2 regions of the Thalassotalea castellviae genome follow, and region 1 is predicted to be linked to the other one. Evidence: riboswitches for the same ligand, from Rfam matches in the RefSeq annotation. Region 1 holds a riboswitch; the other holds the start of a gene.
The links. A riboswitch is a leader RNA that binds a small molecule or an ion and turns the genes downstream of it on or off. The one in region 1 is predicted to bind thiamine pyrophosphate.
Positions count from the first base shown of each region.

Region 1 (8,345 bases):
TTCAATATATTGCGTGACTAACCAATCTTTCGATTGATAAATAACAGAAGGCGAGAGATTTAGAGCGGCAGAAGACTGAGCAACTAATCGTTCGTTTTGTTCAGTAGACGGATGTGAAGATAAAGACTTAACAAAATACTTAGCTGATTTTTGACTTTCAAGATTAACGGCAGTAACGATATAACAATGATGACTGAGGCCTAATAACACCCTTTCAATAGCACAAATATAACCATCAAAACAAGTAAGTGCTTTAATACGTTGAATATCACTTTCTATAGAACCGAACTTATCCTTATGGTTGTGCCGTTGATGTTTCAGTTAAAACCTCATTTTGTTTTCGTTGTTTAAATTTAGTTGACCATTGAAAGTAACCATATAAAGCCATAAAAAAATATAACACTAAAAGTGCTGCGGTTGGCTCTAAATCTTTTGCAAGGTAAAGGTAAACAGAAACTGCATTAATTACAATCCAATACAGCCAATTTTCTAATACTTTTTGCGCCACTAAGTAAGTGGTAAAAACAGAAAACACGGTTGTTGCTGAGTCAAGATATGGATAGTGGGTAGGTGTATTGGTTGCCATTAACAAGCCCACAACCATAGAAATAATACTTAACAGTAAAATAGCTTTGACATGAAAGCTCAAAGACCAAGATTGAATATATAAAGTTTTCTGCGGACGTTTATTAATATAATACCAACAATACCAACCATAAATTGCCATTGCAAAATAATATACTTGTAGCAGGCTTTCCATCCATAAATACACGTCATAAAAAATAACGGTATAGATAACCGTACTGATTAAAGCCGCCGGCCAACACCAAATATTTTCTTTGGCAGCAAGCACAACATAAATCAATGCTGAAGCAACGGCAATTAATTCCCAAAAAGGCAATTGAGTAAAATAGGCAATTGTTTCAGTCATATTATTCAACTTAGCTTTCAGCTTCTACAACACTGCGGTTGCCACCAATAAACTTACAAATAAAAACTGCGGCATTTAATGTTTGATGCACATGTTTAATTTCTGACATCACTTTTTCAACAGCAAGATCATAGTCACCAAAGACTTGAGTACTCATGCCATTGGTGACCACTTCTAAGCCGTCAACATTTCTTAATCGCTTGATGAACGCCCAAATCTCCGTTTTAAACTTTTCTTCTGCTAATGGGTATAAACTGATCTCAATCGATATTTCCATTTCTTCACCTTTAATAAACTAATTCATTATTGCGATTATCTACGCATATTATTGAAACTAAAATTGATAGTCTAATGTAACACCAACTTGTCTAGGTGCCGCATAACGCTCAAATTTTTTCGCAGCCCAGTCAATATCGGGTTCATTGCCGAAGTAAAACCCTCGGGTCGCCACTTTTTCATCCGTTAGGTTACGTGCCCATAAATACACTGACCACGATTGAGTTTCATAACCAATACGAGCATTAATCAATTGATTACTTGACGATTTTTCAGAATGACTATCTGAGAAGTAAAAGCTGCTTTTGCCCGAAGTTGAAACGTTAACAAACACACCAGAATCACTTATATAACTTCCACCTAAGCTATACGTGTTTTTAGGAGCATGAGCTAAAGTTCTATCAGAAATATCAATAGTTGACCCGTATTTATCAAAATACGCATAGTTATCATAACGAGCATCTAAATACCCCAATGTAGCATATACATTCAAATTAGCGGTCACTTGCCAAGTTAAATCAAGCTCTGCTCCGTAACTAGTTGAACTCGTTGCGTTAGCAGTATAAATAGTAAAACGTTGCGGGTTATTTGGATCTTGTTGCGATGCGTTGACTTGCTGGTCTTTTCTGTCCATGTAGAAAAAAGCGACGCGAGAATGAATCTTATTATTCAAATACGACGAATCTAGACCAAATTCGTAGTTGAGCAAGGTTTCAGTATCAAACTCTTTAAATTGGCTTAACTCAGCCGGTAAACCCATATTAAAACCACCCGCTTTATAACCCTTAGCAATGCGAACATAGGCGTTATGGTCGTTATTTAGTGCTTTACTTAGAGCAATATGACCACCCCACATGGTTTCACTTGGAGAAAAACTGTCTTGTTCGCTATCAATATAATCGCTGTCTCTATTTTCAACCCGTAAACCTACCGATAACTGATAGTCTTCTGACAAAGTGCTGTCTAGCTGAGCAAATATTGCCATATTTTTAGCTTGATATTGAGACACTAATATTTCATCTTCCCAACCATTGTAATAAGACTCAAGATCATTCTCTTCGTCTAACTTGCTCACATAAATTCCTGCTAACCAATCCGTTGTCTGGTTAAATATTTTATGGCTTGATTTATTATTCAAACGAATTTCTTGTGACCAAACGTCTCTATCTGCCTCTTTATCCCATAAATATTCATACACACACGGGATTTGATCGCTGTCATCACCATTGCCATTTTCATCATAATAATCTGTACAGCTTTTCTCTGCCCAATAGTTAGCATTCGCCCAATCACCATCAAAGGCATTATGATGATCTGTGCTAGTAAAGCTTGAAATTGCCGTTAATTCAGCCGAAGTAAAGCCCGAATAATTAAATTTTAACGAGCTACCAGACGATTTTTGTTTATCGATACCAGGATGGTCAGTGAGAGTATCAAAACCATTATTGTCTAATGTCCAAACATCGTACCCATTGTCCATATCAGCAAATAACAAGGTAAAATCAACCGTTAATTCGTCACTTGCTTGGTAAGCAAGTTTCAACTTACCGCTTAGCTCATCAATACCATTGGTGTCGTCTTTAGCTAAAAATAAGTTGTCTCTAAAACCATTTTGTTGGTGTTGCTCTATGCTCACGCGATAATTTAAACGCTCACTTAATGCGCCTGTGCTAAAACCAGCGACGTTTATTAAATCATCGTTACCAAACGAAGTTTTAATACCATGTTCTGACACATCTGAAGGAGCATTAGACTGAATATACACCATGCCCGCCAATGCATTCGCACCAAAACGAGTACCTTGTGGGCCGCGCAACACTTCTACTTGGTTAACATCATACATACTCGCTGCCATGCCTAAGCCAGATAAGTCGATATCATCAACAATAAAACCTACCGAAGAATTAGGCGCCCCACTGTATTGAGAACGTTCGCCTACGCCACGTATTTGCAAAAATTTAGGACGAGAAGATTCGCCCGAAAAATTAACATTAGCCACACTTGCTAATACATTTTCAAAATGCTGGTCGCCTTGTGCCAATATTTGTTCGGAGGTAACAACAGCAATACTGGTAGGTGCTTGGGCAAGGGATTGTTGTTTAAAGTTTGAAGTAACCGTAATGCTTTCAATGGCTTCCTCTTGCTCAGAAGCATACGCATTTGCAGATAAAAAACTAAAAGATGTAAGAATAGCGAGTGAAGATTTAACTAGATTCATGTGGCTCTCATATTATTAATCGAATAATACAATAGAGAGCAAATTATCAAAGATCGATCGATCAATAATAAGTTAACCATCCCTACGTCGGCATTATCCGTATCAGGTAGTAAGGGTCAATCATCTCAGCATAAAAACACTAATGTTTTATGCACCCCTTGGTTTGAGCAGGATAATAACAACTAATAATGTAATGTACATCTATTTTTAGGAATAAATTATACTTACATTTTCTGAGTGTTCGTGTTTTTTATAGGCAGAAAACGTTTATTAATATAAAAATACTTCGCTGAATAGGCGCCAGCTCGATAACAACCATAACAAATAAGGATCCAGAGTATAAAATGAGAAGCCGGTAATTTATTTGGCCAGTAAGTAAACCATATAGCCGCCGTGATCATATTTTTTAAAGAATCAACGAACATAGCGATCAGCGCACCTATGCTGAATAAATCAGTCACGTCTTTCCAGCGTGAAACCCCTAACCAAAAGTTAACAATTTGCAGAATCTCGATAATTAAAAAAGTCAGCATGGCAATTAAGCCATAAAATCCGCCGCCAAAGGTAACCCACTTTGAATGAAAAAACGGCAGGTTTTTCTTATTTTTTTTCGACAGTTGAGAAGGGTTCTCATCGTTTTTATCAAAGGCATTTTTAAAGGCAACGTTTGTCGACAAATAACCTTTTTGATACGAAAAAAATACCATCAAAAAGCTAAAAGCATAAACAGGTAAGCCAGTGAAAATTACAGCGAAAATAGCATCTTGAATTAATTCCATTTCTATTTGTCTCTTAATATGAAGAGTGTTCTTCTATAGCTAGTATTAAGTTACCACTTAGTGATTTCACTGTAAAACATTGGTTTAAGAGCGCTAATATTCACGGAAATACAGCTTGGTAAGTTTTGAACAACGCTCGAAATAAAATATTAGGTATCGAGCAAAATTACTTAAACGATAATTTAAAAATCCCATAATTGTTATTATCTCTAGAAGTAAAAAGGCTCAAAAACGCGTTGTCTATTGCTCTAATTTTTTGTTCAAATAACTTGAATACTCTCCATAGGATGAATCAGAGTCAAACTTAGCCAATTCAGGTAGCAAATATTGATCTCTAAACTCTTCTGCAGACATAACGGCTCGTTGTTTATGGTTAATTTCAAATAAAATAATCTCCTTTTTAGCCCCTAATACCGAGACTTCTATATCGTAAATTCCATCTTCAATAAATTCAGCTTTGCCATCCCATTTGTTCAATAAATATTGATGTAATTCATCAGTGTCATCAACAAAAAGAAAGTCAGCTTCGCCAGTCAAAAATATATCTAATGAAGAAGTAGTATGACTTCCTCTAGATTCTTCCGATACAGTGCTATCGATTTCGCTTTCGATATCGATATTTCTTGAAATATCCCTGTCAGTGATTTCACCATCTGACGATTTTATTGTTATTCGATAATCGGGTTGCTTTGAGAATTGATTAACGTCAATCTCTTGCTCTTCAGACTCAATTTCAAGTGACGAACGATCGGTGATTAACGAGGTATTTTCCTCATCAGTAAGTGAAAGGTACCCCGCCACTAGCAAGACAAAGAGTGTGACCAAAACGATAATTTTTTTCATGAAATGTTTTATCCGAATGTTGCTCAATCAGCAAAGCTGAGAATTTAGCAGTGTATACGGGTTTACCGTAATAATGAACTTGGCTATATTAGCTTGGCTACATTCTATACAATATATAGCGACTAAATGTTTTTGAGCTTTTAATTTAAATATACGAAAAAGCAAAAACTTTACTTATACCTTCAATTCCTACAGGAGTAAAACGGCTTGGTAAGTTTATTGTTAGTGTGTGCTATTTAAATGTACTTTTATTTGCTGCCAGTTTTACTTATGCAAATGCCACGCTTTCACTCGATTAAGTATCGAAACACGAATGCAATGAAGTCAACGCTCTCATTTAAAAAGATCCAAGAGATATGGCCATATTACCTATCAACCAGTATCATCCAGCAAATTAAGCACTATATTTAAGGAGCAAGTTAATGCAAAAAATGGCTAACTTATTTTTATGTTCAGCATTGTTTGTGTGCTTACAAGTTTTTAAACCAACAGTCTTTATGGAAGTGTATCGCTTTGCTTTTGACTTTAATCCTACCCTGTATAGTAATTGGGTGCTTTACAAAATGGTGTGGTCAAATATTCAAACAGGCAGTATGGCAGCAAAAGTAATGGTTCCATTATTACTCGCTGAAGTGGCGTGGTTTTTAATGCCTGTGGCACTACATAGGTTATTAACACATAAAAGCGGCACCAAAAGAGACAAATGTAGAACATAAACACACCCATTTTGATTAATCAGCGATACTTGACCAGAACAAATGATTGTTATCAAGTAGCTTCAAAATATATAACTTGTTATCAAATAGCTATGTTATAAAATTCCACCCAAAATTAAGGCAGAGGCTCTCTATTTTTTTGCCATTGAGCGCCTCTTCGAGTGTAAATGAAATCCTTTTATTGATTATGTTTCAAAAAATCAATTGACCTAAACTATGTATTCCCCTGCAGATAACGCTCCCACATACGGTGTTGTCGAGTTAACTCATCAGCAGTTTCTCGGTCTTGGGCTGCCTTTTCAAAATGTTGTTCGATCATGTCTGATTGTTTAGCCACATGTCGTTTTAAGTCTTTAACGTTATCGTTGATATTATCTAACTTAGTCGATAATGAGCGCATTGCTCGACTAAAATCTCGATGAAAATCTTTAAATTCTTCAGACTCTAAATGACGTAACGTTGCATCTTGGCCTGGGTACATGTCTTGCAACAGAGTATTCATCCGATCAATGACTAATAAATACCCCGTATTGTCATAACGATATTGATTAGCAATACGCGATATTTGTTTTGAACGTACTAACAAACGACGCGAAAGTTCTTCGTCGCTACTAAAGTAACTTGAGTATTCATCTTCTTCTAATTCTCTTGCATTATCAGTTGCTTGATTCACTTGTGGGGCAAATGGATAAGCAATGATAAAGTCGTTATAACTGGCGATAGTGCCTCTGTCGTCTGCGAGCTCAAATGCGCGCTTATATAAGGTAAGTAACGCCTCTTGGGTGTGTTCACTTTGCGGGACATGCTTAATATACCACTGATACGACGCGATGTTATCAGCCTCTTTTACGCGTTGATAAACTTTGTTAAATACCGCGTTTGTCACACTTGCATCGTCATTAAATTTATCAGCCAAGGCCAAATAGTCAGTTAGCTTTGTTGTATCTGGGTAACGTGCTATGGCATCAAGTAAGCTGTCTCTTTTTATTTGAGCAGGAATATAGTCAGATTCGGCAAGTGCAATTAATCTTTTATAATCATCGTTATTTTTTAAAACGCTATGCAACGATTGATAGGCGAGTACTCGATTTTCTTTGTTACCAAGCAAATCACTGTTAATAAGTGTTTGCAATAGTTTTACATCTCCATTGTTTTTAGCTTGGTTAATGTGCTGCTTGGCAAGTGTGTACCAGTCTGTTTTTAATTGCTCAATCCATTGCCTTCTCTCTGGAAAATAGCGACTTAGCGGTACATCATTTTGCTGATATAACGCCGCTAGTTTGGTTAATTGCACCATTCCTGATAATTGCTTCGCTTTTTCAGTTTCTTCAAGCAATTGCTCTGTATAAGCGCTAGAGGTGAGCTCGAGGGCATGTTTACGTAATTGATGATAATTATCGCCTGTTTCTCCTATCTTCATTAATATTTTTTCTTGTTGCCAATCGGCGATAAATATTTCGTACTTATCTTTTTTGAGAAACTCTGTCGGGGCAAATACGGTAACTAAGGGTAAGTTACCTTGGTCAATAAAATCTACTTTTGCATAATGCGTATCATTTGGTGATAGTTTTTTTGTTTCAAGCTCTTTAATTAAACGGCCGGTATTAACATCAAGTATATAAATGCTTCCACCTACCGATAATGCCGTATTGTTATCTTTTGAAAAGCGCAATTGCCCTCTACCAAATTCAGTGCCGGAAACCACGAAACCAGATCGCTTACGAGTATTATGATTATAAAGTTGCTTACCGGTTGCTAAATCCCAAGTGACAATACCGTATTCAACAATCGAAATTAATTTAGTATCATCTGGCGTAATAGCGATTGATTTCACTTCCCGACTATTGTCGAATTTAGCATTTTCTAACGGTAGACGTTTGCCTGAATCAACGTCAAATACGGCTAAACGATCGTGTTTTTCAAACACCAATCGTTTACCTGAAGCGGAAAACTCTGCTCTGCCATCCCAGTCACCACCTTTTATTTTTTGAATGAGTTTTACCGGGTTGGTCTGATAGATATAAAAATAGTCTTCGCTACTGTTCCAGCGTTCAAACCAAAAACCGAAGCGTTCACCATTTGGTGCCATGGTAAAGTTATAATACCGACCTCCAATAGGACTGTAAGGATTTTGATTATAATCAAGCTTATAAGACACCTTATTTTCTTGGAAAATAATATCACCCGTTTCAAGGTTTTTAACCGTTACGCCATTACAAGATGAAGCATGACTTTTACAACTCTTACCTGTTATGGCAAGTTTTCCTGATTCGTCGGTTTGATTTAACACATCCTGATTGCTAGGTCTTGTAGATGCATCAACAAGCGTAGACATACATGCAAATACTAAAGAACATACAATGACGATATTATATTTTTTCATTAAAATTCCTTCTAAAAATACGGGCTATTATTAAATTAATGTTAGATTAATGCATTTATATTCCAGATTCTATGTAAGCGCATAGAATTCTATAAAATATCTAACTAAAATAATTAATTAGATCTAATGAAAACCATTTTTCACTAATTGGTAACCAATTTAGTGACCGCTGACTTTGATAGCTTGTTAAGCTTTCTTC
Region 1 covers NZ_JAVRIF010000005.1:152,766-161,110, forward strand. Annotated here, with positions in the region: gene RM573_RS10835 (phosphotransferase) at 1-210, opposite strand, end outside; gene pnuC (nicotinamide riboside transporter PnuC) at 296-931, opposite strand; gene RM573_RS10845 (hypothetical protein) at 942-1,208, opposite strand; gene RM573_RS10850 (TonB-dependent receptor) at 1,266-3,425, opposite strand; TPP riboswitch at 3,488-3,594, opposite strand; gene RM573_RS10855 (hypothetical protein) at 3,650-4,204, opposite strand; gene RM573_RS10860 (hypothetical protein) at 4,445-5,047, opposite strand; gene RM573_RS10865 (hypothetical protein) at 5,470-5,763, shown strand; gene RM573_RS10870 (WD40 repeat domain-containing protein) at 5,978-8,146, opposite strand.

Region 2 (8,345 bases), on a different contig from region 1:
ATTGGCTAGTAATAAAAAGAGAATAAAATGAAAAGGTCACCATTATTTTATGTAACGATAAACAAGGTAAATTTTTAATTCATTTCCCATCCAATAAACTCTGTTAATTATTAATGTATAACACTTTTTTAAACTAATAAGAAATAGATAGTCAAACTCAATGGTTAATATAGCTTGCTGCTTAATTATTCATCGTAATGAAAATATTTATCTTAACTGAATTTATTTACATCAAAAAAGTGCTTAATTACTATCAAAAAAATTGCACTGAAAGTTGTATATATGTTCAATAATTTTACACTTTTAAATTGTTATTATATTTTTTCTTTTTATCTATTTGAAAAATAAGTGTTTATTTATGTGGCATGCTCTCTGCCTAATGTTGGCTGATGTATTGAAATATACAATAAAACATGGATTAATTATTTTTTAAATAAAGGTTACATATGAAATTATCTCACATTATTTTTGGTTGTTCACTGACTGCCCTGACCGCTGTTTCAAATGCTGGCGTAATTTATTCAGAAGGTTTTGAAGGGAATGACAATACATGGTCTGCATATCATAGCCCTGTTATCAATACTCCTTCTGGTGCCATTACCGCTAGCGATGGCAATAACTATGGTCTAATTGATACATCAGTCGGGGGAGCAACTGGAGCATATACTTTTTTTAGTGGCTCTAGTTCAGTCTTTGGTAATGGTTTTAGCACCAGTCTTGATGTGTTTATTGATCCTACTGTATGGGCAATTGGTGATGGTTTTGATTATTCATCAGCAGTAAATAACCAAAGTGGCGTTCATAATAGAGATTTTATATTTAACGCTGGTCAAACAACAAATAATGGTTTTGTGATTAATGCTTCTAACAACAGTGGTTTTGACTTTAATGAAGGGTCATTAATAAACAGTGATTATTATGAAGTAACTACTGCGGGTTGGTACACACTAGAGCACGTTTTTTATAATCAAGGTGGGGTGCTAGCCGTTGATTTTAATATTTTAGATGGCGTTGGTGCACTGCTTCACACTGAAACACGTTCTACAGCAGCAGATGATATTGCCACTGTTATCGGTGGTAATAGATATGGCTGGGTAACATATACTGATATGTCATTAGCTATTGATAATTCAACGTTAAGTATTACTGAAGTACCTGAGCCTTCTACATTGGCTATTTTTGCGTTAGGTATCTTAGGTTTAGCATCACGTCGATTTAAGAAATAACTATTCTTAACCAGTTTATAATATTTAAAAAACACCAATGATGATTGGTGTTTTTTTTTGAATTATAAAAAACTTCAACCTAAATTGAAGCTAGGTTCTGAGCAGAGGCTATTTGAGATTTAAACGGTCAAACCAACTTAGTGACTGATCACAAACTGGCTATGCTTTTTGTTGAGCTTAATTGCCTATGAGTTTGAGACCAAAAATGACTAGAAATTTGATTAATGGCATTAGACTCTGCATTAAAAAGTATTGCAAAACCAATACCTGAATTTGGTGAGTAACCTATATCCGCTCTAAAACCTTCTACCCAACCAGAGTGATATATTAATTCAGTGTTGGCTAATTGATATATTCGCCAACCATAACCATAATGCGCATCAGTTAAATATTCACGCCAAAATCTTCTTCGTAAATCTCTTTTGGTTTTGACTCGTGGAGTTGTGACTTCTTTGATAAGTTTCTCTGATATAACTTTTGGGTTATGTCCTAAATTTGCAATTAACCATTGAGCTAAATCAGAAATGCTCGAATTAACGCCCGCCGCAGGAGCAACGTTATAAAAATCAGGTTCGACATTAACTTTGCGCCAAGTATATTTCTTTAATTTTTTGCCATGTTTATCTTTATGTTTGGATAAGGTAGTTTTTCTGAGTACGTGTGGTTTAGCTGAGTTTTGTTGTTGGCTGAACTCTTCAATACCTACAGAACTATCATTCATTTTAAGTGGTTTAAAAATTCTTTCTTCCAGTAACGTTGAGTAGCTTTTATTCTGACTCGTTTCAATAGCAGGTTGTAACAATCCATAAAGTATATTTTGATACCCATAGCACTTCTCAGGCTGGCAAATAGGGGCTATTCGATTAAAACGACCAATAATTTTATCCATACTCCAGTTTTCGTGGAGTAAGTTGTCATAAGCATTTGGCATCAATCCACTTGAATGACTTAATAAATGTTTAAGTTGAATTTTTTCTGCAGCCCCTTTTTTTGCTAATGAAAAATGTGGAACATATTTAGTAATAGGATCGGATAAATTGATTACTTGCTCTTGTGCTAGCATCGTTGTAATCGTTGATGCAAAGGTCTTTGAAACCGACGCCAAACGAAATATAGTATGTTTATCAATAGGTTGAGATTTTTCTTTGTCAATATAACCAAATGTTTCTAGGGCTATAATTTTGTTGTTTTTTACAATGACATAAGCAGCACCCGGAATACTATATTTTTGGAGTTGTTGAGCAACATACGTTGAAAATTCATTATTTACCTCAACAAGTGGCTTAGCCTGTGAAAGCGAACTGAAAAAAATAAGGAAAAAAATACAATAAACTCGAGCAAACACGGCTATGTCCCCTTTTAAAAAGGAGGTGATTCTATCGATTAAGTTGCTAGATAAAAAGGGAAACATATATTTTTTAAGTAATGTATTTATTTCTCTTGAGAATAGATTAAACAAGAACTGATGATTAAGGGCACTATCATACACCTAAAACTCCTATTTTTATGCGATTTCACACAAAATATCGATAACTATTATTTAATATAATAGCTAAAAAACTCAAACGAAATATGCCGAATTAAAGGGAGAAAATATCATTAAAGTCGAAGTGAGAGAAAGCAAGGTTTTTTAATTAAGTTTTTGTTATTTAATGATATTAATGTTAGTGGTAAATAGTTTTTTTGTATTCTTTCAGTGAACAGGAACGTTGCATTTAAGTAGAACATCATATAGTTTAGCAATCGAATAATAAAAGGATTAATTATGAATTTAAGTAAATTGTATAAAGGAACTATATTTTCAAGTGTTATCTTATTAAGTGGTTGTGGAGGTTCTGATAACTCATCAGAAACAACTATCAATCCAGTTAATACCCCTCCTACTATTGAAGTCTCTGATGTCAGTGTTAATGAAAAAGACAATGTCAGCATTACAGCTATAGCTACAGATGATGGTTCTATAGCAAGTTATGCGTGGCAAGTATTAAGTGAACATATAATAGAACTTAACGGTGAGGATAGCGAAACGCTTACTTTTGTTGCTCCCGAAGTTATGTCTGAAACAGTTATTGAGCTTTTGATTACGGTGACTGATGATAAAGGAGTTTCAACAAAGTCTAATGTTAATGTAAATGTAAATCAGTTAACTATATCATTTACTATTAATGGCTTAGCCACCGATTCACCAATAATGAATGGCGAAGTGACTGTAAAAATTTCAGGCTCTGATACTACATTTCAATCAACGACTGATGAACAGGGGTATTACTCCGTACCAGTTAAATTAGATGACTCACAAGCTAGTGCAATGCTTTCAATCGAAGTACACGGAGTGGGAAACCAAGAATCAGCTGGTTTAATTTCGCTGCTTGGAAGCGTAAATCAACTTAAAGAAAATGCCGGTGTTGATGATGTTTTAACTGTTAGCGAAAACTTTGCAACAACGGTAAACAATTTTACCACTGCGCTATATGCTTTGATGAAAGGTGCGAATGAAAGCAATGAAATAATATCTCAAATACAATTCGAAGATTTAAAGCAAAAAGTAAATACATCAGAACTTTTGACACTAGCAACAGCAATTAAAGTGGCGATTGATAAATCAGATCAAAATGCTGAATTTGCTTTACCTACAGAGGTCATCAATACACTTGAACTCGTTGAAAATATAAAACTTACAAAAGAGTATGTGAGCAAAATTAGTGAATTTTCTGCGTTTTCTGAAGCGAGACAAGAAATATTTAATGACGATTCTTTTTCAATATCTACAGGAAATAACACACCAAGCAGTTATTACCTTCTAGGTTCTAATTCAGATCACTTGAATAGGGATGGTTCATTTATATTTAATGATGATGGATCAGGTATAAGCCATTTTACACGTATAGGCAAAGATAGTAACGAATCGAACTTTAATTGGGAGGTAGACAAAAATGAAATTATTATTACATTTGATGCTCCTTATACTACTTACGTTGATTGGAGATTTGATTCTTTTTTCCCTGTAGAACTGCACTATCAAATTTCATCTTATAGGATTAGACGTTTGTCTAGCAGTGAAGGGAGCGACATTTTACAAATTACGACAAATCAACGAAAACACTATCCAAATAATGAGTATGAAGATACATATTTTTCAGAAGTAAAACTTCAGACGGCTTTAAAAAATACACTCCCAATTAATATTGATGATTTAAAGGTGGCCTATTTAAGACTGCCGACAAAAATAACGAGAGAAGAGGATCCTGATTCATTTAAGGAAATTAAAGCTGACAAATTTAACTTTAATAGTGATGGAACAGGTACAAGTCAAGTACTCGAAAAATCCTTTCAATGGGAAAATATTGACGGTCAAATTGTTATTACACCAGATAATATTGATGATTATAGATTGATAGTTAAACAACTCAATAATAGTAATGTGAATGCAAATACTTACCTTGTAGAAAGTGTTAATTATGATGAAGAAAACTTAAAAACATCTATATTTGCTAAAACTATTGGTCATGGAGCTATGCTCAATGAAAATATGAATTGGCAAGCAGTAACCGCTCCAGGAATTTATCGTTCAACAAATTCCCTTTTTAATGAACCGCTAAGTTACTTTTGGTTTGAACTTAATGAGGACGGGAGTTTATATCAAATTAATACTCATGATAGCGATGAAAATGGCGAATTATCAGCTTACGAAATTCAGCTAGCTACGGGTGAATGGCATATAAATACTGATGGTAGCTTAACGATAATTACGTGGATGAGCAATGTCACAGGAAGTTATGATCCTAACTGTAACGCTCTTAGTGTGGAGTGCTATACCAATAGAGAACAAACGTGGAATTTAATTGAGATAAAAGGTCAGCAACATGTTTTATTCAACCATTCCCATGATTTAAATATACCTAGTTACGATCATGAAACTAGTACTTGGAGTAATATTGAAATAGATGAACAATCTTGGACAAATACTTCAATTTATAAGATTCAGCAGCGGCCTGCTAATATAGATGCTAAATTTATAGACTGAACTTTAAAATTTACAATAAGTTTTTAAAGGCAGTGCTTAGAATAAAAAATCACAATAGTGTCAAAAAACACCTTTGTAACAACTGGCCGTTTAATTCGAAAAAACCTTAACTGCGATGTTAGGTTTTTTTTTTACAGTAGAAAATGGTGCCGACTGCCGGAGTCGAACTGCCAACCCTGCTTAGCTACTGATTCATCAGTAGGCCAGTTCCATATACAATAGATACAAAAAAGCCCTAACCGAAGTTAGGGCTTATCTGATAAATGGTGCCGACTGCCGGAGTCGAACTGCCAACCCTGCTTAGCTACTGATTCATCAGTAGGCCAGTTTCATATACAATAGATACAAAAAAGCCCTAACCGAAGTTAGGGCTTGAATGAATGGTGCCGACTGCCGGAGTCGAACTGCCAACCCTGCTTAGCGACTGATTCATCAGTAGGCCAGTTCCATATAAAATAGATACAAAGAAGCCCTAACCGAAGTTAGGGCTTATCTGATAAATGGTGCCGACTGCCGGAGTCGAACTGGCGACCTACTGATTACAAGTCAGTTGCTCTACCAACTGAGCTAAGTCGGCACACAAAGCTTTGTGTGCGATAAATTTATTCTATTGAATTATTTATCTTGGCACCGAACGAATGTTTGTTGAATAACAGAACACTTGTTCTAAATGATGGTGCCTCGACCCGGAATCGAACCAGGGACACGAGGATTTTCAATCCTCTGCTCTACCGACTGAGCTATCGAGGCAAATTTAACGGCAAGGAGGATAATGAAAATACGCACAGATAGCAACTGAAATTTTCTTTTAGGTGAGTATATTTCCTTATTTAAACGATTATTGTCATCCTATTTTCAATCTTTGCAATGGTTAGCAATGAATTATGGTTTTTTCTAAGCTAGAACTTTGTGTTATTTATTCTCAGTTGCGCAATAAAATTTAATCATATAGTATCGTCGAGACTTGTCGGAGTGCCACTTACATTTTTGTAATGGCTGAGATCGCGAAAGCGGGATCCGTAGAACCTGATTCAGACTAATATCTGCGAAGGAAACAAGGGAATAAACACTAACTATTTTCAGTTAGTTTTACAAAGCTCCTGTATATCTACACTCCGTCTTTTGTGCTCAATTTTTGAGCGAACTTACGAAAGGCTGAACCATGACTAAATTAACTCGCCGCGCACGTCGCGAACAAGCAGAGCAGTTTTTAACAAATTGCTTTAATCAACGTTTTCCAAATTCTAAAAAAATCTACGTTAAAGGTAATTTGTACTCCATTAAAGTGGGGATGCGTGAAATCTCACTAGCCGATTCTTTCGTTGGCGGTACACAAGAGAATCCAAAACTAGAGCCTAATCAACCTATTTGTGTTTATGACACATCTGGTCCTTATACTGATGAAGATACACAAATTGATGTTCACAAAGGTTTAGCAAAGTTACGCGCCACTTGGATTGAAGCTAGGGAAGATACTGAAGTATTAACGGGGGCATCCTCTGGTTATAGCCAAAAACGTTTAGCCGACGAAGGCTTAGATCATATTCGCTTTGAAAACCTTCCTAAAGTACGCCGAGCATTACCGGGAAAAAATGTTACACAAATGCATTACGCTCGCCAAGGTATCATTACGCCAGAAATGGAATACATTGCTATTCGTGAAAACCTAAAGCGACAACAATTACATGACGAAATGTTAACTCAGCAGCACGCGGGTCAAAGTTTTGGGGCAGTGGTAGGCAGTGAACAAATGCCTAATGAAATAACCCCTGAATTTGTTAGAGATGAAGTGGCGAGAGGGCGAGCTATTATTCCTTCAAATATCAATCATCCTGAAGCCGAGCCAATGATCATAGGTCGTAATTTTTTGATTAAAGTTAACGCTAATATAGGTAATTCAGCGGTTACTTCTTCGATTGAAGAAGAAGTAGAAAAGCTCGTTTGGTCGACAAAATGGGGGGCTGATACCGTGATGGATTTATCTACAGGTCGATATATCCATGAAACGCGCGAGTGGATTATTCGTAATTCGCCAGTGCCCATTGGTACGGTACCAATTTATCAAGCGCTGGAAAAAGTTAACGGCGTAGCTGAAGACTTAACTTGGGAGATTTTTCGCGATACCTTAATTGAACAAGCGGAGCAAGGTGTTGATTATTTTACGATTCATGCCGGCGTATTACTGAGATATGTGCCTATGACCGCTAAACGCGTCACAGGTATTGTCTCACGTGGCGGCTCGATCATGGCGAAATGGTGTTTATCACATCATAAAGAAAATTTCCTCTATACCCATTTTGAAGATATTTGTGAAATTTGTAAAAAATATGATGTTTCATTTTCATTAGGTGATGGTTTAAGACCAGGTTCCGTTGCGGATGCAAACGATGAAGCCCAATTTAGTGAGTTAAAAACCTTAGGAGAATTAACTAAAATTGCTTGGAAGCATGATGTGCAAACTATTATAGAAGGGCCTGGGCATGTACCTTTGCATATGATCAAAGAAAATATGGAGCAACAATTAGCGTATTGTGGTGAAGCGCCATTTTATACTTTAGGCCCTTTAACCACTGATATAGCTCCGGGATATGACCATATTACATCAGGCATAGGGGCGGCCAATATTGGATGGTATGGTTGTGCAATGTTATGTTATGTAACGCCAAAAGAGCACTTAGGTTTACCAAATAAAGAAGACGTAAAAGAAGGGTTAATTACCTATAAAATAGCCGCACATGCTGGGGATCTTGCGAAAGGACACCCCGGTGCGCAAATTCGAGATAACGCCTTATCTAAAGCGCGATTTGAGTTTCGTTGGCATGATCAATTTAATTTAGGATTAGATCCTGATCGCGCTCGAGAATATCACGACGAAACACTGCCGCAAGAGTCAGGAAAAGTTGCTCATTTTTGTTCTATGTGTGGTCCAAAATTCTGTTCAATGAAAATAAGCCAAGAAGTGCGAGACTACGCAGCTGACATTGAAGATCAATCTATCACGATCAAATTACTTGATGAAGAACTCATAACCAGTAATGCCGAGCTTGAGCAAGCTGTGCAAGGCATGGCTGAAAAATCAGCAGAATTTAAGGCAT
Region 2 covers NZ_JAVRIF010000003.1:390,718-399,062, forward strand. Annotated here, with positions in the region: gene RM573_RS08090 (hypothetical protein) at 1-43, opposite strand, end outside; gene RM573_RS08095 (PEP-CTERM sorting domain-containing protein) at 447-1,226, shown strand; gene RM573_RS08100 (serine hydrolase domain-containing protein) at 1,375-2,571, opposite strand; gene RM573_RS08105 (PKD domain-containing protein) at 2,992-5,250, shown strand; tRNA gene RM573_RS08110 (tRNA-Thr) at 5,752-5,827, opposite strand; tRNA gene RM573_RS08115 (tRNA-Phe) at 5,925-6,000, opposite strand; TPP riboswitch at 6,209-6,321, shown strand; gene thiC (phosphomethylpyrimidine synthase ThiC) at 6,413-8,345, shown strand, end outside.
Region 2: it holds a riboswitch for thiamine pyrophosphate, as region 1 does, so the genes downstream of both, thiC (phosphomethylpyrimidine synthase ThiC) here and RM573_RS10850 (TonB-dependent receptor) in region 1, are expected to answer to the same signal.